2 regions of the Methylophilus flavus genome follow, and region 1 is predicted to be linked to the other one. Evidence: predicted binding sites of a transcription regulator. Region 1 holds the regulator's gene; the other holds the start of a gene.
What was found. The regulator FNR, encoded in region 1, switches genes on or off when oxygen is low (the NO sensors DNR and NnrR bind a similar motif). The targets are predictions, from matches to a motif close to TTTGATNTANATCAAA.
Positions count from the first base shown of each region.

Region 2: a site for FNR is predicted at 3,207-3,222, ahead of ACFQ2T_RS03180 (OmpW/AlkL family protein). Genes of this name have one in related genera too.

Region 1 covers NZ_JBHTLN010000001.1:115,148-130,507, reverse strand. Annotated here, with positions in the region: gene hrpA (ATP-dependent RNA helicase HrpA) at 1-3,763, opposite strand, end outside; gene ACFQ2T_RS00605 (hypothetical protein) at 4,714-5,133, opposite strand; gene ACFQ2T_RS00600 (DNA ligase) at 5,149-5,985, opposite strand; gene ACFQ2T_RS00595 (sulfite exporter TauE/SafE family protein) at 6,102-6,806, opposite strand; gene hemN (oxygen-independent coproporphyrinogen III oxidase) at 6,816-8,201, opposite strand; gene fnr (fumarate/nitrate reduction transcriptional regulator Fnr) at 8,422-9,186, shown strand; gene ACFQ2T_RS00580 (hypothetical protein) at 9,202-10,047, shown strand; gene ACFQ2T_RS00575 (FixH family protein) at 10,068-10,334, opposite strand; gene ccoG (cytochrome c oxidase accessory protein CcoG) at 10,393-11,838, opposite strand; gene ccoP (cytochrome-c oxidase, cbb3-type subunit III) at 11,854-12,750, opposite strand; gene ACFQ2T_RS00560 (cbb3-type cytochrome oxidase subunit 3) at 12,781-12,921, opposite strand; gene ccoO (cytochrome-c oxidase, cbb3-type subunit II) at 12,933-13,559, opposite strand; gene ccoN (cytochrome-c oxidase, cbb3-type subunit I) at 13,569-15,005, opposite strand; gene ccoS (cbb3-type cytochrome oxidase assembly protein CcoS) at 15,109-15,246, opposite strand; gene ACFQ2T_RS00540 (heavy metal translocating P-type ATPase) at 15,251-15,360, opposite strand, start outside.
Region 2 covers NZ_JBHTLN010000001.1:675,748-691,107, forward strand. Annotated here, with positions in the region: gene ACFQ2T_RS03160 (DUF3526 domain-containing protein) at 1-1,073, shown strand, start outside; gene ACFQ2T_RS03165 (DUF3526 domain-containing protein) at 1,070-2,332, shown strand; gene pqqA (pyrroloquinoline quinone precursor peptide PqqA) at 2,474-2,545, shown strand; gene ACFQ2T_RS03175 (hypothetical protein) at 2,745-3,104, shown strand; gene ACFQ2T_RS03180 (OmpW/AlkL family protein) at 3,286-3,978, shown strand; gene ACFQ2T_RS03185 (class I SAM-dependent methyltransferase) at 4,067-4,894, opposite strand; gene ACFQ2T_RS03190 (DUF481 domain-containing protein) at 5,197-6,267, shown strand; gene ylqF (ribosome biogenesis GTPase YlqF) at 6,438-7,373, shown strand; gene ACFQ2T_RS03200 (GGDEF domain-containing protein) at 7,423-8,574, opposite strand; gene ACFQ2T_RS03205 (UvrD-helicase domain-containing protein) at 8,819-10,840, shown strand; gene gmd (GDP-mannose 4,6-dehydratase) at 10,914-11,999, shown strand; gene ACFQ2T_RS03215 (GDP-L-fucose synthase family protein) at 12,002-12,991, shown strand; gene rfbF (glucose-1-phosphate cytidylyltransferase) at 12,988-13,761, shown strand; gene rfbG (CDP-glucose 4,6-dehydratase) at 13,722-14,816, shown strand; gene rfbH (lipopolysaccharide biosynthesis protein RfbH) at 14,863-15,360, shown strand, end outside.

The sequences.
Region 1 (15,360 bases):
TCGGATATTTATCGATACGCATGCGGATGGCTTTTAAATAGCGTGGAATATGCGGTAGATATTCCCACGGTGTGCGGCTAAAGCACCCGTGATAGACCAGCGCCTGCAATTGTTGTTCACATTCACGTTTGATTTTCTGCGTCACCGGCGTCATTTTCTGCAATTGCGCGGTTAATGCCTGGTATTCGCTGGCAATCAGTTGCACTTGCCTTGTCAGCGCTTCCGCCACCGCCGGCAGGCGGGTGCGTGCACGCTGTTTGAGTTGCATGAACTCGGCATTGGTACGCGGCAGCTCATCATCGGCAATAAACGCACGGTCGGCAATCGCTTGCAGCATGTCTTCACGCAACTGGTCAGGGTTCATGACCGAGCGCAACAACAAGGCATACTGGTTAAAACCCGGCAGGCTTTTTTCCAGCTGCTTCATCTGCTCCTTGAGCTCGAAGCGCATCAAGCGGCACACGCCTTTACGGTGTGCCTGGGCTGCCATCTCCGGCGTATCAAACAATTTGACGGCCACACTATCCTGGTTATCTTCCACCGCCGGGTAACCGGTCAACTGACGGCCATCTTTGCTGAAGGTCAGCGTTTGCGGCAGGTCACCAAAGTCCCATTGCTTGAGATCAGTCTTTTCAATATCCGGCGAGCCGCTACGGAAAGTCAGTTGCGCGGCAGAACCCAGTTGCTTCTTGAGCGTATTCCAGTCGCGGCCCATGCCAAGCTCGCGGCCTTTTTCATCCACCACCCTGAAATTCATCAGGTGATGCGCATCCAGCCCGGCCAGATCAAACTCTTCCGGCTTCAGTTTGAGTGAAGTTTTTTGTTCGACAAACTGTGATAAGGCTGGTAATAACGCGCCTACTGGTTGGTGTTTCTGCAAAAAGCCAGTCACAAAATCAGGCACCGGCACACATACACGTCGCAAGGTCTTGGGCAGTGCTTTGATCAAGGCCGTAAGCTTGTCACGTATCATGCCCGGCACCAGCCATTCAGTTACGTTTGCATCCAGTTGGTTCAACAGCGCTAACGGGATGGTCGCTGTCACGCCATCCAGCACGTGGCCAGGTTCAAACCGGTATTTCAAGGGCACGCTTTCGCCGTCTATGGTCATCTGTTCGGGGAACTGCACCTCCGTAATCGCATTGGCGCCGTGGCGCATCAAAGACTCACGCGTCAGGTATAACACTTTCGGATTGATTTTTTCAGCATCCTGCCGCCACTTCTCGAACGAAATGCCGTTGAAAACACGATACTGCTCGCTGATTTCAGGCACCACCTTGTCATAGAACGCAAACAGCTGATGCTCATCAATCAGCACATCCTGGCGGCGCGCCTTATGCTCCAGCGCTTCCACCTCTGAAATCAGGCAGCGGTTAGCTTCCTGGAAAGGCGCACGCGTATCGAACTCCATATTGGCAAGCGCTTCTCGGATAAAAATCTCGCGCGATTGCTCAGCATCTACCGGGCCATAATGCACCCGCCGTTTCGGCACGATGGTCAGGCCATACAGGCTGACGCGCTCCCACGCCACCACTTGCGCGGTCTTGCGGTCCCATCGCGGGTCGCTGTAATGGCTTTGCGTCAGGTCACGCGCCCCGCCCTCATGGGCGACTGGTTCAATCCAGTCCGGGTCTATTTTGGCGACGATGCGTGCATATAACTTGGTTGTATCTACCAGTTCCGCGGCGATCACCCATTTAGGGCGGCTTTTTTTCAATGCTGAACCTGGTGCAATGGTGAAACGGATGCCACGCGCACCGGCGTAGGTTTCGCCGTCACCATCCTTGAAACCGATATTACCCAGCAAACCGGATAGCAAAGCCTTATGCACCTGCTCATAGCTGGCTTCCTTATCGCCCAGTTTGAAGTCCATTTCCTCAACCATTTCGCGCAGTTGCGCGTGCAACTCGCGCCACTCTTTCAGGCGCAGAAATGAAAGGAAAGACTGGTGACACTGGTTCAACAAGTCTTTATTTGATTTTTTTGTTTTGAGCGCCTGGTCATACCAGTCCCACAATTTGAGATAACTCATGAAATCAGAGTCATCTGCCTTGAATTTAGCGTGCGCCTGATCAGCCGCTTCGCGTTTATCCATAGGCCGTTCACGCGGGTCCTGCATGCTCAGCACACTGGCGATAATCAATATCTCGCGCAGGCAGCTTTCTTTTTTCGCCGCGAGTATCATGCGCGCGACACGCGGGTCCAATGGCAGGCGCGCCATTTGCCGGCCGATCTCGGTAATCTCGCGCCGCTCGGTTACGGCGCCCAGCTCCTGCAGCAACTGGTAACCATCACTGATCAAACGCGATGAGGGCGCTTCAATAAAAGGGAATTCGGCGACATCCCCCAGGCGCAAATCGGCCATGCGCAGAATGACACTGGCCAGCGAACTGCGCAAAATCTCAGGTTCGGTAAACTCCGGGCGCTGGTTGAAATCTTCTTCAGAATACAGGCGCACGCAAATACCACTGGACACCCGGCCACAACGCCCTGCCCGCTGTTTGGCCGCTGCCTGCGAGATCTTTTCAATCTGTAATTGCTCGACCTTGGCACGCGGGCTGTAACGGTTTACCCGCGCCAATCCGGCATCAATCACATATTTAATCCCAGGCACCGTCAGTGAGGTTTCTGCGACGTTGGTCGCCAGCACGATCCGGCGCTGCCCGCTGGGGCGGAAAATCTTTTGCTGGTCTTCAATACTCAGCCGCGCAAACAAAGGCAGTATCTCGGCTGACTTCAGCTTGAGCGAACGGCCCTGGTTTTTACGCAGATGGTCGGCAGTATCGCGGATCTCACGCTCACCCGGCAAAAACACCAGGATATCGCCATCACCCTGCCGCAACAGGTCCTCAGCAGTATCGAGGATGGCGTCTTCCATCACCTCCTCTTCGTCATCCTCCTCCAGCCAGCGGGTTTCCGTGCGTGGTGGCTTGCGCTTGATACCCATCAGGTCCTGCGCAAAACGGTCTATATCGTCCAGCCCGTCATCAATCGGCACTTCCACCGCCACCATGGTGGTTTTATTGCCGAGCGGCCGGTAGCGGATATCCACCGGATAGGTGCGGCCAGACACTTCAATGACGGGTGCGCCATTGAAATGACTGGAGAAACGGTCGGCATCAATTGTCGCCGAAGTGACGATGATTTTCAGGTCGGGCCGCTTTGGTAATAACTGCTTGAGGTATCCCAACAGAAAATCGATGTTAAGGCTGCGTTCGTGCGCCTCATCGATAATAATGGTGTCATAGCCATTGAGGAATTTATCGCTTTGCGTTTCCGCCAGCAAAATACCGTCGGTCATCAGTTTGACGTAACTGTTTGCGGAGAGTTTATCGTTAAAACGCACCTTGTAACCTACGACCTCGCCCAGCGGACTTTTCAGTTCCTGTGCGATACGGGTGGCGACGGAACGCGCCGCAATCCGGCGGGGCTGGGTATGCCCGATCAGGCCGCTGACGCCACGTCCCAGTTCCAGGCAGATTTTAGGTAACTGTGTGGTTTTACCGGAGCCGGTTTCACCGCAGACAATCACCACCTGGTGCTTCTGGATCGCCGCCGCGATTTCGTCTTTCCTGCCGCTGACAGGCAACTCTGGCGGGTATTCTGGTTTAGGTACCGCGGCTAAGCGCGCCTGCAATCTTTGTTGCGAGGCATGTACCTTTTGTGCGATCTCTGCCAGGGCTTTATCGATAGATTTGTTTTGCTTTACGGCATCGCGCAACTGGTTTAAACGGCGTTTCAGCGGGAAGCGGTCAGCCAGCATGCATTGCGGAAGTTGTTTTTCGAGTTGGCTGATGAGTTGTGCGGGGAAGACAGCGGTCATAGGGGTGGGATTTTAACATGCCGGTGATTAAAGCTATTCATGGTTAGCGTTGAGATCAGCAGGGAATTTTCAGGATCGATGTAATGTTTCTTTTCGCCTGCAGGCGAGTTACTTTTCTTTGCTTGCACAAAGAAAATGTAACCAAAAGAAATGCACCCTAGCTTCCGCTTGCTTCCTGCGTTGCTCATCAACGTGGGCGGCCAACGAAACTCGCCCTAGTGGCTTGCAAAAATCGCAAGCCACCGCGGAACTCAAACAGTCGCGGGCCGAAAACTCCCACGCTGACTGCGCTACTCGGCGCGTCAGATAGGGGCCCGTTTAAAACCACCACGATGAAACGATGGCGGTACGCAATTGGCAAAGGGCGCTAAGTGGTCTTTTCAATCTCAAGACCAAGCTAAACAATCAAGTACGTTGTTTTGTCTTTTGGCTTTGTTTTATTCCAATGGTTAAGCGGGATGCCATGCAAAGAATCTTTATTTCGTAAAAGCGTGTAGTTTTCACGGGCCCCTATCTGACGCGCCGAGTAGCGCAGTCAAAACAAGATTAAGGGAGCGTTTGTTTGAGTCCCGCAGCAGCTCACGTATTGAGTGAGCTGCCAGGTCGAGTTTCGCGACCGCTTGTTTTGACGAGCAACGCAGGGATAAAAGCGGAAGCTAGGGTGCCCTTTCTTTTGGTTACTTATTCTTTGGGCAAGCAAAGAAAAGTAACTCGCCGAGTGGCGAAAGAAAGTGGTGAATAATCTAAGAAATACTTATTAAAATTAAATCCAAAGCAGTGCAGGACTCGCTCTTCTATTGTCCTCAAGCGAGGGATTAACATTGCCTGGATTCTGGACTCCGCCAGAATGACGACCTAAAAACCATTCAGCAAAGCAGAGATTCCAACAATTACCTTCTAACACACTCCTCCACGCCCGTATTCCCACCTTTAAACGCCGGTTCAAAATAAAACTTCCTGAACATTAACTGCCCCTTAGATCCCTTCTTGAACTCCGCAATACCGGTACCAAAATCCTGCGTCTTACCCCCATACTCACCATTCTCCACCGGCAAGGCAAAATGCATCGCCGCATGCATGCCATGTGCCGCCGCATGTCCTTTATAGATGCCATAATCAGGGACCTCCAGCTGAAAGTCATAACTGGTATCTGCACCCTTGCTATGTTCCTTGCGCAACTTCATCGTCACTATGCCGGTATATTCACCTTCATGTGCATCCTCGCCGCGGCAATCATAGATGCCGCTCAGATCAACCGCATTAGCATTGGTGACCAGTAATCCCAGCATCAGCGCTGCAAAATATTTCATATTCTTTTCCTAACATTATTCAGGTGGGCGCACCCGTACAAAGCTGGCAAATTTTGGTTTGCCTTTTTTGGTGATATCCCGGTAAGTATAAGTGACCTGGCTGCCGACTGGTGGTGGATTCGCACGTTCTGCATCAGTAAAACCTGTGCCTAGCTTGAACTGCAATCCATCCGGCATTTCTACCAATAATGCGCCCATTTTACCTACATATTTGCCTTTGCCAGGTACGTGCGCGATGACTTTAGCTTCGGCATCCAGTTGCGGCTTGAGTTTGAGTAAAGCATGATTACGGCCGGTGAGATATGGCGCATCAGCACGATGCAACATCAGCCCTTCCCCATGTTTGGCAACCACGCTATCGAGTGTGCGTTTAAGGGATTGTTCATCTTGCACCTGAAATTGTTTAATGGCTTTCAGGTAGGGGCTGTTTACTTTTCGTGCGAGTTGCTCCAGCTGCCAGGCGCGATCTGAGAACGAGCCTGCTGCATCCGGTAGCTCGAATACGTAATAAGTCACTTTTTGCCATGCAGCATCTTCCGGCACTGTTTGCCTGACGGTAGCCGACAGTAACTCGAATTGGCCGCGCGCTATCCACAACTCGCCATCCAGTGCCTGAGCGGAAAATTGTTTAGTAAACCAGACTGGTGCGTGAATCGGGTGCCCCTGACGGCTGACTAATTGCTTGCCATCCCAGACTGCGCGGATGCCATCCAGCTTTTCGCTTACCAGGTATTCGCGGACATCTAAACCTTGCTGGTAAATGTGTGCCAAGAGGATATCCGGCGCTTTAGCAAAAACTGGGAAAACCCACAAAGTGAATACCAAAAGAAGGCAGGTTTTGATATAAGACATTAATCACCCCTGATAATTAATTTAAATTAACAGGAGTAAACTACATCAAACGGGTGATTCCGGCAATATTTCTTATCGATAACGCTGAGAAATTAAATTGTTTTTTTATTTAAAAATCATAGTACTTGGCACCATAATTTATCGTGATGCATGAGGTCCATCCATAAGGCGATCAAGCTCAATACAACCAGCATCATGCCGCTGATACGCATGCCGGTGGTTTCTTTAAACCATGCTGGTAATGCTTGCTGGCCTGACTGCCACAGCACAGGCGCGATCGCCATCACGGTGGCAGAACCGATAGCGAATGCCATCATCACCAATGCACCTTGTAACCATTGAGATTGCAGGGATGCCAGCATCACGGCCGAATAAAGTAGCCCGCACGGTAATAAGGCCCAGACCATGCCGGTGAACAGGAAATTAAATCTGGCGTGTCGGGTATGCTGTTTGATCCACACCCATACCTGTTGTGCGCCCTGCACCGCCCATTGTGGCTGCTTACCGGTGACCAGTAACAAAAAGCCCCAGGCAAAGATCAGGGTGTGCGAGAAAGTCCATAAGGGCTGGAATACCTGGCTTTGCCCAGATAACCAGGCCAGGCCACGCAAACTTTGTGCAGCTAATGCGCCCAGCATGCCATAACCGAGCATACGGCCCAGGTAAAAGCTCCAGGGAACGGTTTTGACTATGCGTATCGGGATGGATTTAGCGTTGGAGGGTGACTGCATGGCGCCGCAAGCTGCACCACACATGGCAATGCAGTGAGGCCCGCCTGCCAGCCCCATGACAAAGGCGGTCAGGAGTAAACTGGCTAACATGCCGGCAGTTTAAAGGATTTTGGAAAACCTTGCACGGTTGGCATCGTGCTGTAAATAACGGTCAAAAACCAGGGCAATGGCGCGGATAAAGAACCAGCCCATGTCGGTGACTTTAATCCCATCCTCTTCCAATATAACTAAGCCCTGTTTTTCTTTTTCTAAAAGTTGTTGAAGCTCATACTTAAAGTATTCTCTGAAGTTGGTCATGTAGGATAATTCGATGGATTCATAACTTAATTCACCATGACACATGATGGCCATAATCACCGCACGGCGTATGAGGTCATCACGGCTGAGCGCCAGGCCACGGACAATCGGCAATTGTTGCTGGTCCAGAAAGTCATAATACTCTTCCAGCGTTTTGGCGTTCTGGCTGTAAGTCGCCCCCATTTTACCAATCGCTGACACACCTAAAGCCAGAATATCCTGGTCGGCCATGGTACTGTAGCCCTGGAAGTTGCGGTGCAACCTGCCCTGCTGTTTGGCGGTGGCGAGCGCATCTTCAGGCAAGGCAAAATGATCCATGCCTATGTAGACATAACCCGCCTGCATCAACTGCTGAATCGCTTCGGACAGCATCTGGATTTTGTCGACGGCATTGGGCAGATCTTCCTGCAAAATACGCCGCTGTGGTTTGAAACGTGATGGCAAATGCGCGTAGCCGTAAAGTGCGATGCGATCTGGTCGCAGGGTGATGATCTGGGAAATGGTCTGCCTGAAAGTGACAGGTGTTTGTTTGGGCAAACCGTAAATCAGGTCGGTATTCAGTGACTGAAAACCCATCTCGCGCGCCTGGCGCATCAGGGTGGCGACTTGTTTGTAAGTCTGGATGCGATGCACGGCTTCCTGCACATCGGCATCAAAATCCTGCACCCCAAAACTCAGACGGTTAAAGCCAAGCTGCCGCAAATGTTGCAGACGTGCCTGGTCTACCGTGCGTGGATCTATTTCAACCGAATACTCCCCTTCGGCACTGAACGAAAATGCTTCTTTCAGCATGTGTATCAGACGGGATAATTCTTCATCATTGAAGAATGTAGGCGTACCGCCTCCCAGATGTAACTGGTTAACTGGTTGCTGCTGACCTAATGGTTGCAGATGCAAATCCAGCTCGCGTTGCAGGTAGTCCAGGTAAATTGCGCTTTGCTCATGGCGCTTGGTCACAATCTTGTTGCAGGCACAGTAAAAACACAGCGACGCACAAAACGGGATATGCACATATACCGATAGCGGTTGCGTCCAGCTGTTGATATTGCGCTGTTCGATCGCCTTGCAATAGGCCGTGGCATCAAACGCCTCAACAAATCTGTCGGCCGTCGGGTAAGAGGTATAACGTGGCCCCGAAACGTCGTAGCGCTCGATATGCTCCTGCGTAATCATCAACGGTTGTTTCATGGTAGCTGGCAAACTGTTTCCTGTCCGGGTGGGATGACAGTCACTTTGCCACAAAGTAATTGGCGGCTACTTGATGCAGATCAAATGGATAGCGGTCGTGCGCGTGCACAATGGGGTCACATATAAAAACGGGAAGAGAACTCGCATCATGCTCAATGAAACATCAGGCCAGGACGCGTATAATTTGGCAGATACTCAACTCCAGTCCAGGATTGCCGCTATGCATGCCGAGCCAAGGCCAATTGAACACCAGCAAGCCGAAGCCAAACAACTGGAATCCAGTTTCAAGGTCGCCTGTTCTAACTGCAATCTGCGTGAACTTTGCCTGCCCGTTGGCCTGAGCACAGACGAAATGCAGCAGCTGGATGGCATGGTTGCGAGCCGCAAAAAAATCAAGCAAGGTGGGCATTTGTATAGCAGTGGTGATGCTTTCACCATGCTGTACGCGATCCGCACCGGTTTTTTTAAGACCTGCGTGGTTTCTGAAGATGGTCGCGAACAAGTGACAGGTTTCCAGATGGCCGGTGAAATCATAGGTCTGGATGGCATCGTCAGCGACAAACATAACTGCAATGCCATTGCGCTGGAAGACGCCGAAGTCTGCGTGATGCCTTTTAATCATGTGGAAGACCTTTCACGGCAAATCCCCATGCTGCAACGCCATGTACACAAAATCATGAGCCGCGAAATCGTGCGCGAGAATGGTGTCATGATGCTGTTAGCAAACATGCGCGCTGAAGAGCGCCTGGCGGCATTTCTGTTAAATCTATTACAACGCCTGCACGCCAGGGGTTACTCCAAAAGCGAGCTGATTTTGCGTATGACGCGTGAAGAAATCGGTAGCTATCTGGGCATGAAGCTGGAAACCGTCAGCCGCACGTTTTCCAAGTTCAGCGAAGAAGGCATCATCGAAGTCAAACAGAAGAATATCCGCATCCTCGATCACGACAAACTGAAAGCGATCTTTAACGCCAGCACCTGCTAAGCCAGGTTTTCCAGGATGGAAGCTCAAGCACTATTCTGTGAGCTCACTGCCTATGCGGCGACGCGTGACTGGCAATATATCTACCCGGTCTGGTCACGCCGGGCACAAGGCATTTCCATAGGCATTAACCTGCATCCCAACCATTGCTGCAACTGGCATTGCATTTACTGCCAGGTGCCAGGCTTGCAGCGCGGCCCGTCACCTGTTATCGCTATGCAGATACTGCAAGCTGAGCTGCAAGAATGTTTGGACTGGATCACAGAGCAATCAATGGCGCATGGGGTTGATCCCTTATCATCTCTCATACAGGACATTGCCTTTGCAGGCGATGGCGAACCAACTACTTCACCCCAGTTTCCTGAAGCTTTAAAGGTCGTTAACCACATCCTCAAGCATCATCAGCAGCCTGTATTAGTCAGGCTGATTACCAATGGCAGTCAATTGCAATATGCCCATGTTCAGCACGCCATTCAATGCTTGAACGCAATGGGCGGTGAAGTATGGTTTAAGCTGGATGCGGGAAGTGATGCCGAGATGCACGCGTTGAACGATAGCCATGTGCCGCTGGCATTGCATTTGCAGCGTTTGCAGACCTGTTGCACCCTGTGCACGACGTGGGTACAGACGGCGGTTGTCAGCAGGCAAGTCAATCAGCAGATGATCACTACGCCATCCCTGCCTGGCTATATAAAAGCGCTGGAAGCGTATCAAGGAAAGATGGCAGGTATTTTGTTATATGGCATTTCCAGGCCTAGTCAGCAAGCGGCTGCAGTGTGCTTACAGCCTACGTCAGAAAAAGTGATACAGGGTTATGCAGGGGAATTGCGCGAACATGGGTTTAATGTGCGCGCATTCAGTTAGATATACTTAGGAGTCAGCGTTTAGTCGTCAGCCGGTTTCATACCGGTTTGCGCGTGGTTGCGTGCCGCGACAGCAGGTGCCATGCCATCTCTTTCCGCATCCAGCGTTTTATTGATTTCAATCCCTTTGCGGTAGTAATCGTCTATCGGTGGATCAGGATGGGTAATCGCCAGATACAGCGTGATAAACGAAGCCACTATCACCAATGCCGGGCCACCAATAATCAGCCAGACGTAGGGATTCTGGTACCACTTTTGTGGATCAACCGTCTGTGTTCCTTTGTGCATTATGCTTTGTGCCACGTCGCTCTACTCCGTTTGTTAACCTTAATTACCTGGCTACCCATTAATTACTGGGCACGATAAATACAGATTTTTCCTTGATGGTTTCTTTGGCTTGAATATCCGTCATTTCAAAGAAGATCTTGTGCGATCCGGCGCGCGTTTCACCATCCGGCAACTGTATCTCAACAATGACATTGCGCTTCTCAAAAGGTTTAAGCGCTTTGATCTGCTGGACATTGTTATCTGAGAAATGAATGACCAGGTCAGGTAAACCGGTGACTTTCAGATCATAATCCCGCATCTCTTCAGTCTCGTTTTCCAGCTTGAGGTTATACACGTTCTCAATCTTGCCATCGTTGGTGTAACGCGCCATCACAGCGCGGTCACGTAATACGTCCAGCCTGAAATCTGCTTTGTAATAGATGCTGACTGCCATGCCCACAACCATGGTCATGAGAATAGCCGTGTAAATCAGCACACGTGGCCTTAACAATCGCGCCAGCATCTGCTGACGGCTCCAGCGGTTATCCATGCCATTTTGCGTGGTGTATTTGATCAGGCCTCTGGCATAACCCATTTTATCCATGACATCATCACAGGCATCAATACAGGCACCACAACCGATACACTCATATTGCAAACCGTTACGGATATCAATGCCGGTCGGGCATACCTGCACACAAATATTGCAATCGATACAACTACCCAGGCCATTAACGTTTTCACCGGCCTTTTTAGAACGCGCACCGCGTGGTTCACCGCGTGCTTCGTCGTATGTCACGTTCATGGTATCGCCATCAAACATGGCACTCTGGAAACGCGCATACGGGCACATATATTTGCAGACCTGCTCGCGCATATAGCCGGCGTTGCCATAGGTGGCAAAGCCGTAAAAACATACCCAGAAGGTTTCCCAGCCACCAGCCTGGAACTGCAGCAAGCTAGGCACCAGTTCACGCATGGGCGTGAAGTAACCAACAAAGGTGACGCCAGTCCATAAGCCAAATGCTATCCAGGCAAACTGTTTCAGGGATTTACGCGTGATCTTGTTGAGATTCCACTTGCTGTCATCAAGGCGCATACGTGCAATACGGTCACCCTCGATCTTCTGCTCCATCCACATGTAAATCTCGGTGTATACCGTTTGTGGACAGGTGTAGCCACACCATAACCGCCCGGCAATGGCGGTGAACAGGAACAGCGAAAGCGCAGAGACAATCAGTAGGAATGCCAGGTAAATCAAATCCTGCGGATGAAAGATCAGGCCAAACACATAAAAGCGCATGCCCTCCAGGTCAAACAGCATGGCCTGGCGGCCATCCCATTGCAGCCATGGCACACCGTAGAAAAACAGCTGCGTGACCCACACCATGACCCAGCGCCAGTTATTGTAAAAACCTGAAACGCTACGCGCGTAAACCTTGTCTTCAGATTTATAAAGCGAAAAAACCACCTCCTGCTCAGGTATGGTGGTTATTTTCACAGCGTTCTTTCCAATGTCACCCATGGATTTCTGCATGCCTTACTTGTTGGAAAGACCCCAAACATAAGCAGTCAGCAGATGGATTTGCTCAGGACTGAATTTCTCTTCCCAGGCTGGCATCTGGTTGGTTTTACCTTCATGAATACGTTTGATAATGGCCGCTTCACCCTGGCCATGTAACCAGGTGTTGTCTGTCAGGTTAGGTGCACCTATCATCTGGTTACCTTTGCCTTCAGCGCCATGGCAGGCAGCACATACCACGAATTTATCCTTACCGGCATTGGCACGACCTGAGTCATGAATGCTGCCAGACAGGCTTAATACATAGTTAGCCACGTTTTTAACGTCTTCTTCGCTACCAACAGCAGCGGCCATTGGCGGCATCATGCCGATACGACCGCCGGTGATGGTTTCCTTGATTCTTTCCGGGCTACCACCGTATAACCAGTCAGTATCAGTCAGGTTTGGGAAACCACGGCTGCCTTTGGCATCAGAACCATGACAAGCAGCGCAGTTATTCAGGAAAATACGCTTGCCGATATCTCGTGCTTCCGGGATCTTGGCAACATCTTCAACCTGCATCGCGGCATATTTGGCATACAGCGGTGCAATTTTTTCGTTGTTTTTAGCTTTTTCAGCTTCGTACTGCTTAACGGCAGTCCAGCCAAATTTACCCTGATACTCACCCAAACCCGGGAACAGGAACAGGTAAGCCAGACCAAAGATCACGGTGATGATGAACAGACCTACCCACCACATTGGCAGCGGGTTATTCATCTCTTTAATACCGTCCCACTCGTGACCATTGGTATTGTCACTGTCCAGCGTCACTTTTACGCGGCTGGCGAAAATCAGCAAGCCAACACAAAACGCAATGCCACCCAGGGTAATGGTCGAAATCCAGATCGGCCAGAATCCACTTACAAAATCATTCATGATGTTTTCCTTAACCTTTTTGCGCAGGTTTTAGTCTTGATCGAACGGCAGGTTCTGCGCGTCCTTGAAATTTTTGGAGTTACGGTTGCGCCATGCCCACACTGCGATCACTACAAACAATACAAAGGTGAGTAATGTGAACAGTATGCGTAATATGCTGATGATATCCATGGCGCGACTCCTTATTTAAGATGAGTACCTAGAACCTGCAGGAATGCCACCAGTGCATCCATTTCAGTTTTGCCTTTAATGGCAGCACTACCCTCTTTGATCTGCTCATCGGTGTATGGCACGCCTACTTTACGCAACGCAGCCATGTGGTCACCAATGGTCGCATCATCGACCAGGTTCTCATTCAACCAGGGGTAAGCCGGCATGATGGATTCAGGGACGACGTCACGCGGCTGGTTGAGGTGCACACGGTGCCAGTCATCGCTGTATTTACCGCCTACACGATGCAGGTCTGGACCTGTACGCTTGCTGCCCCACTGGAACGGGTGATCGTACACATATTCACCCGCGACTGAGTAATGGCCATAACGCAGCGTTTCAGCATGGAACGGGCGGATCATCTGTGAGTGGCAGTTGTAGCAACCTTCACGCAGGTAGATGTCACGACCAGCCAGCTGCAACGCAGTGTATGGTTGCAAGCCACGGATAGGCTCTGTCAGTGTCTTCTGGAAAAACAAAGGCACGATTTCTGCCAAACCACCGAAAGAGATGGTGATTAAAGTCAGCACGATCAACAGGAAATTGTTGGTTTCGATCTTTTCGTGCAGATTGCCACTATTTTGTTCATGAGATGCCATGAGGATTCCTTAAGCGTGAGCTACGACAGCTGGTATTTCTACCGTGGCTGGTTTGCCGCTGTTTGCTGTTTTATATGTGTTCCACAACATGATCACTAAACCGCTCATGTAGAGGAAACCACCAATCGCACGGGTGAGGTAGTACGGGAATTTTGCTTTTACGCTTTCGACAAAGGTATAAGCCAACGTACCGTCAGCGTTCATTGCACGCCACATCAAGCCTTCCATCACACCGGAAATCCACAATGCCGAGATGTATAACACCACACCAATGGTCGCCATCCAGAAGTGCACTTCAATCGCTTTCACGCTGTACATGGTTTTTTGACCGAACAGACGTGGAATCAGGAAGTACAGGGAACCGATGGAAATGAAACCTACCCAGCCCAAAGCACCAGAGTGCACGTGACCTACAGTCCAGTCAGTGTAGTGAGATAAGGCGTTCACTGTTTTGATCGCCATCATCGGGCCTTCAAAGGTACTCATACCGTAGAAAGACAGGGAAACGATCAGGAAGCGCAAGATAGGGTCTGTGCGCAGTTTGTGCCAGGCGCCGGACAAGGTCATGATGCCGTTGATCATGCCGCCCCAGCTTGGCGCGAAGAGAATCAGGGATAACACCATGCCTAAAGACTGGGTCCAGTCAGGCAATGCGGTGTAATGCAGATGGTGAGGACCTGCCCACATATAAGTAAAGATCAGCGCCCAGAAGTGAACGATAGACAGGCTGTAAGAATACACAGGACGCTCGGCTTGCTTAGGCACGAAGTAGTACATCATGCCCAGGAAACCGGCTGTCAGGAAGAAACCAACCGCGTTGTGACCATACCACCACTGCACCATCGCATCTTGCACACCTGCGTACGCAGAGTAAGACTTGAACCAGCCGGCAGGGATCGCCGCACTCTCAACGATATGCAACAAAGCCACCGCCAGGATAAATGCACCGTAGAACCAGTTAGCAACGTAGATGTGTTTGACCTTGCGGATACCGATAGTACCGAAGAACACAACGGCATAAGAAATCCATACGATTGCGATCAGGATATCGATTGGCCATTCCAGTTCACCGTATTCCTTACCCTGGGTATAGCCCAGTGGCAGGGAAATCGCCGCAGCCACGATCACTGCTTGCCAGCCCCAGAAAGTGAAACTCGCCAATTTATCGCTGAACAAGCGGGTCTGGCAGGTACGTTGCACAACATAGTATGAAGTCGCGAACAAAGCACAGCCACCAAATGCAAAAATCACGGCATTGGTATGCAGTGGTCTCAGGCGGCCGAAAGAGGTATATGACAAGCCCAGGTTTAAATCAGGCCACACCAGCTGGGACGCGATGATCACGCCCATCAATGTGCCAAACACACCCCAAACCACTGCCATGATTGCGAATTGGCGAACTACTTTATCATTGTAGGTCGCAGCCTTCACGGTTGCATCTTGCATGGATTTCTCCCAATCATTAAAACAAACACCCAACATGAAAAAACTACTTTTTTTGATGTATGCCCAATGTCGCACACATTAAGTGGCGACGATTTGACACATATCAATCCTGCTCTAATATTCGGGATCCTTCTTCTTCCAGATCCTCAAATTGTCCGGTATGGATCGCCCACCAGAAGCCACCCAGAATCACAAACACCAGCAGCACCGCCAGTGGTATCAACATAAATGCTATTTCCATAGAGCTATGCCTGACCTTTCTGCCAACGCGACTTGTCCCAATCGGTCAATCGCAATGCATTCAGCAGTACCAATAGCGAACTGGCCGCCATGCCTAACCCGGCCAACCAGGCAG
Region 2 (15,360 bases), 560 kb from region 1:
CCAATTTCAACCCTGCCACCGAAGCGACCAGCCTGGGCCGTTTCCCGCTGATTACCCCGGCCATGATTGTGCAGTGGTGGATGCCACTATTTTTAATCATGATTGCTTATGCCACTATTACTGCCGAAAAAATCACCGGCATACTGGCTTTTATGCGCGGCAATGGCACGTCTGCCTGGGTGATTGCGGCCGGAAAGTGGCTGGCGCTATTCCTGCCATTATTTACCCTGCTTTGCCTGCAAGCTTTATTGACGCTGGCCTGGAGCTGGGGCAGCGACCAAACGCTGTTACGCTTATCACTGATGCTGCTGGCGCAGGCGATGTATATCGCTGGCTGGTGCCTGTTGGTGCTGACAATTTCGTGGTTCAGCAAGCAATTGCATGGCGCCTTGCTGACACTGCTGCTGTGCTGGGTATGCGTCTGCATTATTTTCCCGCGCGGATTAGCCAACCTGGCGCAGACGACCTACCCGACCCAGCCGCGCACGGAGGCTGAACATCACGCGGAAATCAAACTGAAAGCCCTGGGTGATAGCCATAACCCGGACGACCCGCATTTTGCGGCGTTTAAAGCTGGCATCCTCAAGAAATACCAGGTCACAACAATTGAGGATTTGCCAGTCAACTATCACGGTCTTTTGATGCAGGAAGGCGAACGCCTGACCACAGCTGTTTACCGTGAACAACAAGCCCTGCATGATGCGCAACTGAACAGGCAAAATACGAGCATCCGGCACTGGTTATGGCTGACACCGGCGCTGGCATTGCAGTATGTACAGATGGCCAGCAGTGGCAACGACCTGGCGCACCACCAGGCGTTTATCCGGCAAGCGGAAGACCGCCGTTACAAATTGATCCAATACCTGAATCAGATCCATACCATGAAAGTTGACCAGCACCATGATCACGACACACGTGTGTCTGCCGACTTCTGGAAAAAAGCGCCGCGCCCTGCCGTTACCCTGGCACCAGTTTCAGTCAGCAGTCACAGTATCGAGGTCGCTTTGCTGGTGTTGCTGGGCTGGATACTGATACCGGGCGCATTGCTGATGAAAGTGGCAAAACGCACATGAAACAAGAACTGATTTTATTACTCAAACAACGCAGCATCCTGATCCTGCTGTTGCTGAACCTGTTACTGACAGGCTTTAGCCTGTTTAATGGATGGCAGAATATCAGCCATATCCAGGCACAAATCAATCATGCAAAGGAGGGAGAAGGTCTGCGTCATCAGGATTACCTCAAACAGCACAGCCAGCATGACACGCTAGATGTAGGTGAAGTTGGCTATTACGTGTTCCACAACGTTTACCACACCCCAGGCGAATGGAGTTTTATTGCACTGGGTAACCGGCTGGTGACGCCTTATGTGCAGCGCATACGTTTGCTGGGCTTGCAAGGGCAGCTCTACGACGGGGAATCGCATCATCCTGAATATGTGATGCTGGGCGGATTCGATTATGCATTCTGGCTGGTGTTTTTTGCACCGCTGCTGTGTATCGCACTGTTGCATGATCTTAAAGCCAGTGAGCACCAGGCACAGCGGCTGCTGTTTTTACAAAGCCTGACCGCTCAACCGGCACGCTTCTGGCGTCAGCGCGTGGCTTCCCGCTGGCTGTTGATTGCATTGACGTTCTCGCTGCCAGTCATGGTATTTACGGCCATATACGGCCTTAGCCTGGCGCCACTCCTGCAGGTGCTGGTGGTCACGCTGTTATATACCCTGCTCTGGACCGGGCTATGCGCAGCCTTCAGCCTGCGGGCCCGTGCACTCAATGCCAACTTGAACGCACTTGCTTTAACCAGCCTCTGGCTAGTGACTTGTATCGTGCTCCCTAACCTGGCGCAAGTGTGGTTGCACCACCGTTACCCGGTAGAGGATGGCAGCCAGATCGCCTTGCAACACCGGCAGGCCGTGCATAGTGCCTGGGATCTACCGAAGACTGACACGCTGACACCGTTTTATGCGCTGTATCCACAATGGCAAAAGTCAGCGCCAGTCACCGACCGCTTTCACTGGAAATGGTATTACGCATTTCAACATATGGCAGATGTGAAACTTGCAAAACAAGTGGAAACACGTGAAAAAGCGCTCATGCAACGGGACCAGGCCACTGGCTTACTCGGCTACTTTTTACCGGCAGTATGGGTGCAGCGCAGCCTGGAAGATATCGCGCACAGCAATGTCTCTGACCTGCTTGCGCATAGACAACGCATCACTGCATTCCATACGCAACTGCGGCATGATGCTTATCCTTACCTGTTCGAGGAAAAACCTTTTACGCTTGAATCCTTTAGCCAAATGCCGACCTTTGAGGAGACGAACAAATAACGGAAACAGGCGGTTCAAACTACGTAAAATCATGAGGCGGTTTTACGTGATCACTTCAGGGTGTTTTTGAAACAGGCGCGTATAGTAACAGTCATACAAGTACATCACTGAGATGCACTTAATAACCAAAAGGAGATTATCATGTGGACTAAACCAGCTGCTACAGAAATGCGTTTTGGCTTTGAAGTAACAATGTACGTGATGAACAAATAATTCAGCCAAGGCTGAATGACGAAAACCCGCCAATGGCGGGTTTTTTATTGCCTTGAAGAATTTGAATACCCGGAACCTTATGCCAAACCGGCTTACTAAAAAACAATGGCTTGCCAATGCGATATTCGCTAGTACAATTTCACTCTAGTACAGTTCAACCAAGGCATTCCATTACCTGTTTATACTCACGGAGTCATACATGCAAGTCAAAAAATTCTCTGTCAAACCATTCATCTCTTCCCCGTTGATGGTTGCACTGCTACTAGCGACACTGGCAGTCGCCAGCCACAGCCAGTCAGCATTTGCGCGCAGCATCTTGCCGGAACAAAATGATGCCGCCTCGGCCCGCGATGCTGTCGGCGATTCCATGAGCAAGCTGGAAGACCTTAATAAGCGTATCAAATCCCAGGAAGAGCTGATCGCCAAAGAGCAGGAAAGACTGAAGCAATACCAGACTGAAAAAGCACAGACAGAACAGGACCTTGAATCCAGGAAAGCAGTCTTCGAGCAAAAATCCAAAGTGCTGGACGAAGCCTGGAAAAGTCGCAATAACTACTAATGCGTCATGTGCGTCATTTAGCTACACACTCTGAACTTTAAAGCTCACCTCACAGTTACTCACCTCCTAGTCATTGATTGACCCAAACACTAATTCGATTTAGTTGATTTGGGTCAATACCTGCTTTGCCTGACGCTCCTAGAATGCCATCACGTTCAATGCACGAGATGGAGTGATCACAATGAAAAAAACCGCAATCAGTTTAATACTGGCAGCCCTGTTGTCAGTGACGAATAGTCATGCCGAACAAGGCGACTGGGTGGTCCGCCTGCGCGCCACGAATATCAGCCCGAATGAAAGCAGCGACCTGGGTAAATATGTAAATAAAAATGTGGCTGCAGGCGCCATGTCAAATAGTGCGGAACTGAAGGTAGACAGCAATACGATTCCAGAACTTGATATCAGTTATTACTGGACCAGGAACATCGCCACTGAATTGATACTGGCGCTAGGCTCCAAGCACGATGTCAGTGTTTCCAAAGAGCCAGGCACTGTGGTACCAAACCAGAAACTGGGCAGTATTGATGCATTGCCACCAACACTGACAGTTCAATGGCACTTCAACCCTGACCAGACCTTTGACCCTTATGTGGGTGCCGGCATTAACGCTACCTTTATGCTGGACCGCAAACTGGAATTGAGCCAGGGCCCACTGGCTGGCACGGATATCAAAATCGATAGAACCAGCGTTGGCCCTGCATTGCAGGCTGGCTTTGATGTCAACCTGCAAGATGGCTGGTTATTAAACGCCGACGTGAAATACCTGTGGATTGATACGGATGTGAAATTGAAAACAGCAGGCGGCTGGAGCAAGATCGACTCTCTTGAAGTAAACCCATGGGTCTTAAGCATAGGGGTCGGCAAACGCTTCTAAACAGTTTCAAAAGTCTCTTCCCTGGAGTTTTCAGCTCCATTCAGCCTCTGATACTTTGCTGTATCAGAGGTTTTTTTATACAGCTTTTTTAACCGTTCAAGTTAAATCGACCGGCAAGACTGGTCAAATTCAGTTGTTCCAGCAACTGTTGTCCGCGCTCGAGCGCGCTGCGTTTCTTCTGGCCGGTAAACTTGGCAATAATCAGTTCGTTTTTCATGGAGTGCTCCCAGCCCACCAGCTCGGTCACGGTCACTTGATAGCCATGCGCTTCCAGCTCCAGGCAGCGCAATACGTTGGTGACATGGCTACCCAATTCACGGGTATGGATCGGGTGGCGCCAGAGCTCACTTAATAAGGTTTTTGCCAGGGAATCTGCTTTATGCTGACGCATCACTTCAGCCACTTCTGCCTGACAGCAAGGCACGAGCACCATATATTGCGCCTGCTTTTGCAGGCCAAACTGTATGGCATCATCGGTGGCGGTATTGCAGGCATGCAGTGCGGTGACAATGTCCACCTTTGCCGGCAGTTGTTCGGAGCTCATGGCATCCGCCACCGTCAATGGCTCAAACTGCATACGTTCAAAGCCACATTCGCTGGCCAGCTGGCGGGATTTTTCTATAAGCTCCGCGCGGTTTTCAATTCCGATTACCTGGCCGCCAGCATGCTGCTTCAGTAATAAATCATAGAGGATAAAACCAAGGTAGGACTTACCGGCACCATGATCAACCAGCACTGGATTTTGCTGTGCAGTCATGACGGACTGCATCAGCGGCTCGATAAAATTAACCAGGTGATAAACCTGCTTGAGTTTACGGCGGCTATCCTGGTTGAGCTTGCCGTCGCGCGTCAGGATGTGCAATGCCTGCAATAAAGGAATAGATTGACCCGGTTTGACTTCTGGTGGCAATTTCATTTGGGGTGGCAAAATTGTTTTGACCATACGGGTTGCTGCTTTAAAATACTAATCCAGTAGTCTAGCAATAAATGAGTGACTCAGCATAAATGTGTTGCTTGTCATTCCTGCTTTCCTCAGGGAACTTATATCGGGAACTCATGCGTTTTTTTGCTGACTACCCTATCAGGTGGGTCAATTTTAGCGCCATGCGCTAATGCCATGTGCATGCTAATGTAGTTAAACTTTGCCAGAAAAGCTTGTTGGACGTGTTTCTCTTGCCAGGTTTCACGTCCAGCTATTCAATTAATAAGGGAGAATGAATGTTTTTCAATGTAGCCAGCAAGGCCCTTAAGCGTCGTAAACAACAGCTCAATACCCTTCTGTATAGTACTGTAGCGTTAATCACATTCTTTTCTGCTAGCATTCATGCAGACAGTGTCTGGATGAAAAACGGCGACAAAATCACCGGCACCCTGGTTGTCAAAGTGACAGATAAAGTCGTGATCAATACTTCTTATGCTGGCGACATCAAATTAAATTGGGCAGATATTCTTAGCATAGACGCCGAAAAATCTTACACCATGATGCTGTCTGATCAGACGGTAGTCACCGGTTTTTTGAAACATGGTGAAAATGGGCAAGCGATTCTGGACGAAGACGGTAAAACCGAACTGGTGGATACCGAGCTGGCAGAAATTCAATATATCAACCCTTCCAAAGACCTGATAGGTGAAGGCTATGTCTGGAGCGGCAACCTCAACCTGGGCGGCGCATTCAATAACGGCAACAGCAAAAACCGTAATATGCAGTTCAACGGCGAATCGATTACACGCGGCCTGGAAGACAGGTATACCGCGCAGGGTTATGCATACTGGGCAGAAGATAATGGTGAACAAACCCAGAACAATATGCGTGTACGTGGGCAGTATGACCACTTTTTCACCAAAAAATGGTTTACCTATCTGAATACCATCCAGGAAAAAGACCGGTTCAGGGACATCAAGTTACGCAGCCAGTACGGTGTGGGTACCGGTTACCAGCTATTTGAAGGAGAAAAACTCAATCTGTCACTGGAAGGCGGTCTGTCGTGGATTAACCAGGATTTCTATGAAGAGCAGGATGAGGACCATGCCGCCATTCGCTGGGCCGTTAACTACAACCAGTTCCTGTTTAATTCTTTTGTACAGGCATTTCATCGCCACGAAGTCTTATATACCCCGCGTGCACCTTCACAAATCCTCCTTTACAGCTCAACTGGCTTGCGTTTTCCCTTTATTATGGGCTTGAGCGCAACCACCCAACTGGATTACAACCTGGACACCCGCCCGGCAGATGATAGAAGAAAAGGCGACACGCGAGCCTTGTTCACACTTGGATATACCTGGAAGTAAATTTCAAGCCTGACGAAATTTAGCGCGTTGCACGCTTGAATGTTAAAATGGCCAATCGTAGCATTGGCCATTGCAACATTCGCAATCAGAAAAAATGTGCCGGAGCGATAGTTGGAGTACGGCACAGCATGTAAACACCGTATTTTTTGATGGAATGATGGAGCAAAAATATGGCGATACAATGGTACCCGGGACACATGACTTCAGCCCGCAAAAAGGCAGAGGAAACCCTGGAGCATATCGATGTGGTGATTGAAGTACTGGATGCACGCGTACCCGCCGCCAGCCATAACCCCATGATTGAAGACATGCGCAACTTCCGCCAGCGCCCTAACCTTAAAATCCTGAATAAGGCTGACCTGGCCGACCCGCAAATCACGCAAGCCTGGCTGAATTATTTCAATAGCCAGCCGAATACCAAAGCCGTGGCACTCTCCTGCAAAAAAGCCGGTGACGCTAAAAAAATCCCCGGCCTGTGCCGTCAACTGGCATCGCATCGCGGCTCACCGCTCAAGCCTTTGCGCATGATGATCATGGGCATCCCTAACGTGGGTAAATCCACCTTGATGAACGCCCTGCTCAACCGCCGCGCGGCTAAAGTAGGCGATGAACCGGCAGTCACCAAAAGCCAGCAACGTTTCGACCTGGGCAATAACCAGAGCATCACCGATACCCCGGGCATGATGTGGCCTAAGATTGAGCATGAATCGGATGGTTATATGCTGGCCGCCAGCCATGCCATTGGCCGCAATGCGGTGATTGATGAAGATGTGGCGGAATTTCTTGGCAACTTACTGTTGAAACAATACCCGGCATTGATCAATACGCGTTACAAACTGGATGCCATGAAACTGGATGTACAACAGATAGATGGCATAGACCTGTTACAGGCGATTGCCAAACGCAGGGCTTACAAGCGTAATGACGGGCAATGGGATATGGAGCGTACGGCGATGGCGTTTCTGACCGATTATCGCGGCGGCGCGATCGGCAGGGTCAGCCTGGAATCCCCCAAGAGCCGTGCAGAGATGATTGCACTGTCAAAAGAGAAGTCGAACACTGCCGATGAACAGCCAGAGACGACAACAGAAGCTGATGCGCCCTAAGTTTTATTGAAACGTAAACTAAAAGTATAGTGATATAAACAACCGTGAGTTAAGCAATCACGCTCGCATTACGCTTCACAGGTTTACCTGTGGCAGGTGGTTGCGTCATCAATAATTCAATATTGCTCGCTACCCGGTTGCGGCCATTTTGCTTGGCCTTGTACAGATTCTGGTCAGCCGCCGCAAACATGCTATCTAGTGCATAGCCCACCGTTTCAGAACTCACTGCTCCGACACTCACCGTACACTTGATGGCGTGAGTATCTGCACTCATGCTTTCAACGCCCGCAATACTGACTGGTGTGACTTCTATGGTTCTGCGGATACGCTCAGCCAGTACCATGGCTTCCTGCTCACCGGTATTAGGCAGCAAAATACAAAACTCCTCACCCCCGTAACGGCCGATCACATCACCGCCGCGCAACGCCCCACGTATATTGCCTGCGCAGGATTTCAGCACCTCGTCACCCACCAGATGGCCATAGACATCATTTACTTTCTTGAAGTAATCCAGATCGATAATTAGCATGCCCATAGACAGGCTAATCCGCTGTGACACTGCCTGCATGCGGGTAGCGGCTTCCTGCAATCCCCTGCGGTTCAAGACACCGGTTAAGCCATCCAGGGTAGCGATTGCCTGCAATCCGGCCTGGGTACGTACATTCATCACCAGCAATAGCAAACTGGTGGCGATAGTGAGGACCATCATAATCGCTGTAGTGAGATAGGCATGCACAGGCCAGTGGATAAACGAGATTAGCGCCGCCTCATCTGCCAGGGCCACTTCAATCGCGAAAAAGCCCAGCATCAGGCTGATGCCGCCAAACAGGCTGCAGCACAGCCAGAACACTTGCGCTACGAAGTCCCTGCCATGCCCGCTCAAACTGCGGCTACCATAAGAAAATACCCAGACCAGCACGAGTAAATTAGAAAGGATGACCCACTTGTCAGCTGCATGCATATTCAGCATCACTGCATTACAGGCCAGCAATGTGGTCATGACCAGCAAGGTTCGGTAGCGGTAGACACGGTAGCCACGCAGCATGCGTATGCCATTGACATAAATACTGACGCCCAGGGCAAACATGGTCATCGACGTCGCGACATACACGATACGCTGGCCATAGTTGGCGGTAATCAGTGGAATAAAGTAAATACCCAAGCCCAGGCCCATCATTAGCAGGCCGCGCACCCAATTCATAATCAGTGCTTTTTGCTGGTAAGCGCCAAATATCAATAGAACCAGAACCAAAGTAAAGGTGAGGCCGATTGATGATAGAATGACACTATTGAGATCTAGCACAGGGAAGGTCAAAGTTTTTAGTTTACCTGATAGGGCATAATACTATGGTATTGCGACTATACCCATATAAATTAAAGGGTTAAATAGTCCATACAGGCTAATTCCTCTCCTTTGATTGTCTCTAGCAAACAGTAGAAGTTCCATGCAGCATCTCTTAAACCCTCCTCAGCGCGAAGCGATTCATTACCTGGACGGCCCATTACTGGTGCTCGCGGGTGCCGGCAGTGGCAAAACCCGCGTCATCACGCAAAAGATTGCCTACCTGGTGAACGAGGCCAATTACAAAGCCTCGCAGATTGCCGCTATCACTTTTACGAACAAAGCCGCGCGCGAGATGCAGGAGCGTGTTGCTCCGCTGCTGGAAGGTAAAAGTGGCAAAGGGCTGACCGTCACAACCTTCCACTCCTTGGGCCTGCAAATGCTGCGCCAGGAAGCTGCCCTGCTCGGCTACAAACCCCAGTTCTCCATTCTGGACTCCTCGGATAGTTTTAAAATCCTCAGCGATATCCTGGCGACGACTGACAAGCAATTGCTACGCAAAACGCAATGGCAGATTTCCGGCTGGAAGAACGCGTTTGTAAACCCGGACCAGGCCAAGTCGCAGGCCGACGAAGAGTTAACCCATGCTGCCGCGCGCGTTTACCAGCTCTATCAGCAAACTTTACGCGCCTATCAGGCAGTAGATTTTGATGACCTGATCAAAGTACCGGTAGAACTGTTTGACCAGCACAGTGAAACACTGGATAAATGGCAACGCAAACTGCAATATTTGCTGATCGATGAGTACCAGGATACCAATGCCTGCCAGTATCGCCTGATCAAGCAGCTTACAGGCGTACGCGGTCAATTTACGGCGGTGGGTGATGATGACCAGGCCATTTACGGCTGGCGCGGCGCCGACGTCGAAAACCTGCGTCAGCTGACTAAAGACTTCTCAAAACTTAAAGTCATCAAGCTGGAACAGAACTACCGTTCAACCGTGCGTATTCTGCGTGCCGCCAACAGCGTGATCGCCAATAACCCCAAACTGTTTGAGAAAAAACTGTGGAGCGATCTCGGCACAGGTGAGCTGATTCACGTCACCGCCACGCAAAGCGAAGAGCACGAAGCCGAAACTGTACTGATGAAGTTGCAGGCGCATAAATTCGAGCATAGAACCACGTATAAAGATTACGCCGTGCTCTACCGCAGCAACCATCAGGCGCGAGTGATGGAAAAATTCCTGCGCAACCAGAAAATCCCGTATACGATTTCCGGCGGACAATCCTTCTTCGATAAAACTGAAATCAAGGACATCACCAGCTATCTACGCCTGATCGCCAACGAGGATGATGATCCGGCATTTATCCGGGCCGCCACCACGCCGAAAAAAGGCATAGGCAACACCACCCTGGAAAGACTGGGTGAATACGCCAGCGCACATAAACTCTCATTGTTTGCTGCGGCGTTTGAAGGCGGTTTCCAGCACGATATCGGAGCGAAACAACTGGATGACCTGCTCACGTTCTGCCGCTATGTCCAGAATCTGCAAACCCGGGCTGTGAAAGACCCTGCCAACGAAGTGCTGAATGACCTGCTGAACGCCATCCAGTACGAAACCTATTTGTACGACGGCGAAGAAGCACGCGCGGCAGAATCACGCTGGAGCAACGTACTGGAATTTGTAGCCTGGCTCAGCAAAAAAGGCGAAGCTTCGACTGAATACGGCAACGAATCTCCCGGCAAAACCTTGCTGGAACTTACGCAACTGGTCGCCCTCATCACCATGCTGGAAGGCAAGGATGGCGAAGAGCAAGACGCAGTCAAGCTTTCCACCCTGCATGCCTCTAAAGGCCTGGAGTATGGCCATGTATTCCTGATCGGCTGTGAAGATGGCATCCTGCCTCACCGCGAATCCATCGACAACGATCAGATCGAAGAAGAACGCCGCTTGATGTACGTAGGCATCACCCGCGCACAAAAATCACTGAATATCACCTGGTGCAAAAAACGTAAACGCGCGGGCGAAATGCAGGCCTGCGAACCAAGCCGGTTTATTGCAGAACTACCAAAGGATGACGTCAAACACTTTGGAAACCCTTTTAACAGCTCCGGCGAGCCGGCAAGCAAAGATTATGGCAAAAGCAAGATGGCGAATATCAAGGCGATGCTGGCAAGTAAATAACTTTGGCCGCCTTTCTTAAGCACAATATAGCCCATGTTATAATCCACACAATTTTTAACCAAGCTGTCAGAACATGTCTCAAAAAGTCGCTTTAGTTACCGGCATTACCGGCCAAGATGGTGCCTACTTAGCCGAGCTCCTGCTCAACAAGGGCTATATTGTGCATGGTATCAAGCGCAGAGCATCGTTATTCAATACAGACAGAATCGATCATCTATACCAAGATCCTCACATTGAGCATCAAAATTTTATCCTGCACTACGGAGACTTGACCGACTCTACAAATCTGATCAGGATCATTCAACAGGTTCAGCCTGATGAAATTTACAACCTGGCAGCGATGAGCCATGTCGCGGTCAGTTTTGAAACCCCTGAATATACGGCGAACGCCGATGGCATCGGTACCTTGCGCATTCTGGAGGCGATCCGTATTTTAGGGCTGGAAAAGAAAACACGCTTTTATCAGGCATCCACTTCCGAACTCTATGGTCTGGTTCAAGAAACACCGCAGAAAGAAACCACGCCTTTCTACCCTCGTAGCCCGTATGCCGTTGCAAAAATGTACGCTTACTGGATTACAGTCAATTATCGCGAAGCCTATGGCATTTATGCCTGCAACGGCATCTTGTTCAACCATGAGAGCCCTATCCGTGGCGAAACATTTGTCACCCGCAAAATCACACGGGCGCTGGCCAGGATTAAACTCAATCTGCAGGATTGCCTGTATCTGGGCAACCTTGATTCCTTACGTGACTGGGGACACGCCAAGGACTACGTCGAGATGCAATGGTTGATGCTACAGCAAGACCAGGCTGAAGATTTTGTCATTGCCACCGGCAAACAATACAGTGTGCGTGATTTTGTCAATGCCGCAGCCAAAGAACTTGACATGTCCATTCGCTGGGAAGGTACTGGCGTGGATGAGAAAGGCTATTCGGGTGATAAATGTATTGTGCAAGTGGACCCCCGCTATTTCCGTCCGACCGAAGTAGACACGTTGCTGGGTGACCCAAGCAAAGCCAAACAAAAGCTAGGCTGGGAGCCGAAAGTTACGTTTGAAGAGCTGGTTTCAGAAATGGTACGCGAAGATTACAAATCCGCTCAGCGAGACGAATTGATCAAAAAACACGGTTATCAAGCAATGGATTACAACGAGTAACCATGGATAAAAATGCAAAAATCTACGTTGCTGGTCATCGCGGACTTGTAGGCTCTGCGCTGATAAGATCCCTTACTCAAAAAGGGTATAACAATCTGATTACACGTAGTCATGCAGAGCTGGACTTAACAAACCACACTGCTGTAAAAGAATTTTTTGCGACAGAGAAGCCTGAGTACGTTTTACTGGCAGCGGCAAAAGTAGGAGGCATTTATGCTAATAATACTTACCCCGCCGAATTCATCCATGAGAACCTGGCGATTCAAACCAATGTTATCCACCAGTCATATGTAAATGGGGTTAAACGATTACTGTTCTTAGGGTCGAGCTGTATTTATCCACGTGATTGCCCACAACCAATCAAAGAAGAGTATCTGCTGACTGGCCCATTAGAGGCTACAAACCGGCCATATGCACTGGCTAAAATTGCGGGTATTGAAATGTGCTGGAGTTATAACAGGCAATACGGAACTCAGTTTCTTGCAGCGATGCCAACCAACTTATATGGTCCAGGGGATAACTACCATCCTGAAAACAGTCATGTCATCCCTGCACTGATCCGGAAGTTTCATGAAGCAAAAATAGATAACCGCTCAGAAGTGGTGGTTTGGGGTACAGGCTCACCTATGCGAGAATTTTTATACAATCAGGATATGGCAGATGCTTGTGTTTTTTTGATGCAACTTGAAGATGATTTATTCAGCAAATGCTTAGGCAGCAATGACTCACACGCCGAATCATTTCAGCCGCCACTGGTTAATATAGGCTCTGGAAGCGACATTACCATCAGGGAGCTGGCAGAGAAAATTGGCGAAGTTGTCGGTTACCAAGGTAATATAAGTTTTGATAGCACCAAGCCAGATGGGACCCTTAGAAAACTGATGGATTCTTCAAAGATATTCAATCTAGGCCATGTAAATCAATTTAGCTTGGAATCTGGTTTGACGAATACATATAACGACTTTAAATCCATACATACACAAAAACTATGAAAGCTGTCATTCTGGCCGGGGGTTTGGGAACTCGCATTAGCGAAGAAACTCATCTAAAACCAAAACCAATGATTGAAATCGGAGGCAAACCGATTCTCTGGCACATCATGAAATTGTATTCAGCTCATGGAATCAACGATTTTGTGATTTGCTGTGGTTACAAAGGCTACATCATTAAAGAATATTTCGCCAATTACTTCCTGCATATGTCCGACGTAACATTCGACATGTCCAATAACAGCATGCAAGTCCATCAACGTAATGCTGAACCTTGGAAAGTAACGCTGGTTGACACTGGTGAACAAACACTGACAGGTGGACGCCTGAAACGTGTTGAGGAATACGTCAAAGACGAAGAAGCTTTCTGCTTTACCTATGGAGACGGCCTCTCGGACGTCAATATCGCCGAGCTGGTTGAATTCCACCAGCAGCATGGAAAACTCGCTACCGTCACAGGTGTACAGCCACCAGGAAGATATGGTGCATTGCGGTTAAATGGGCAGCAGGTCATAGGTTTTTCTGAAAAGCCTAAAGGTGATGGCGGCTGGATCAACGGCGGTTTTTTTGTTCTCTCTCCGAAATGTATTGATTATATAGAGAATGATCAATCCAGCTGGGAGAGTGATCCATTGATTCAATTGGCGAAAATGGGCGAACTTGTTGCCTATGAGCATAATGGTTTCTGGCAGCCAATGGATACACTTCGCGAAAAGACTATGCTTGAAGATCTATGGCAATCGGACAAGGCGCCTTGGAAAATATGGAAATAACCAAAGATTTCTGGTCTGGAAAACGGATATTGGTCACCGGGCATACTGGTTTTAAAGGGGGCTGGCTTTCGCTTTGGCTACAGTCACTAAATGCAAATGTAGCAGGTTTTGCTCTCAAACCCTCTACTGAACCTAACCTTTTTCAAGTAGCAAATATTGCTGCTGGCATGCGGTCCTTTATTGGAGACATTCGGAACTTTGAAGAGCTCAATGGCGTTGTCAACTCTTTCCAGCCGGAGATCATATTTCATCTGGCAGCTCAACCGCTTGTGAGATACTCATACGAGAATCCTGTGGAGACATATGCCACAAACGTGATGGGTACGGTTCATTTGCTTGAGGCTGCGCGACACACGGGCTCGGTCAAAGCCATAGTGAATATCACCAGTGACAAATGTTACGAAAATAAAGAATGGGTATGGGGTTATCGCGAAAACGAGCCCATGGGTGGGCATGATCCTTACAGCAACAGTAAAGGGTGTGCAGAACTTGTTACCTCTGCTTATCGGTTATCATACATGTCAGAAAACCAAGGGATTGCTTTGGCTAGTGCCAGAGCAGGAAATGTCATCGGGGGCGGAGACTGGTCTTCAGACAGGCTGATACCAGACATACTTCAATCTATCAGCAATAATCAAGTAGCACTTCTAAGAAGCCCTAATGCCATCCGACCTTGGCAGCACGTACTAGAACCCTTAAACGGTTATTTAATGCTCGCACAAGCGCTATACGAAAAAGGCCAAGAATATGCTGAGGCCTGGAATTTTGGCCCTGGAGATTCTGGTGCTCAAACAGTTGAATGGATAACTAAAACAATGGTTAACCACTGGGGAGGAAGCGCAAGTTATCGGATCAATGAAGCAGCAACTACCTTGCATGAGGCCCATTTGCTAAAGCTAGACTGCTCAAAAGCACGCAGCCTCCTGAAATGGCACCCTAAATGGGACATAACACAATCAATAGAGAAAATATGTAGTTGGCACAAAGCCTATCTAGAAGGCAACAATATGCGTGAGTATTGCCTAGATGAAATCAAGCAATACTCAAATTCATAGTATGGCTATATGAAGACTATGCGCTTTTTATAAACAAGGATTAATTTTGGACAAATCTCAAGAAATTCGACAACAAATTGCCCATCTGGTTGAAGAATACGCACAACTAAAATATGCTCCGACCACTTTTAACCCTGGTCAAACTATCATTCCGCCGTCCGGGAAAGTACTGGACAGCAGTGAGTTAAAATTAATGGTCGAAGCATCCCTTGATGGATGGCTTACAACCGGACGATTCAATCAAGAATTTGAAAAACGCCTTGCTGAGTATCTTGGTGTTAAATATCTGCTAACAACGAACTCTGGCTCCTCAGCCAACCTACTTGCGTTTTCTGCCCTAACCTCTCCAAGGCTTAAAGATCGGGCGATTAAACCGGGAGATGAGGTCATTGGCGTTGCTGCGGGTTTTCCCACAACAGTTAATCCTATCCTGCAATACGGTGCAGTTCCAGTATTTGTGGATATTGATATCAAAACCCATAATATTGATGTCACCAAGCTTGAAGAAGCAATCAGTCCTAAAACCAAAGCGATCATGCTGGCC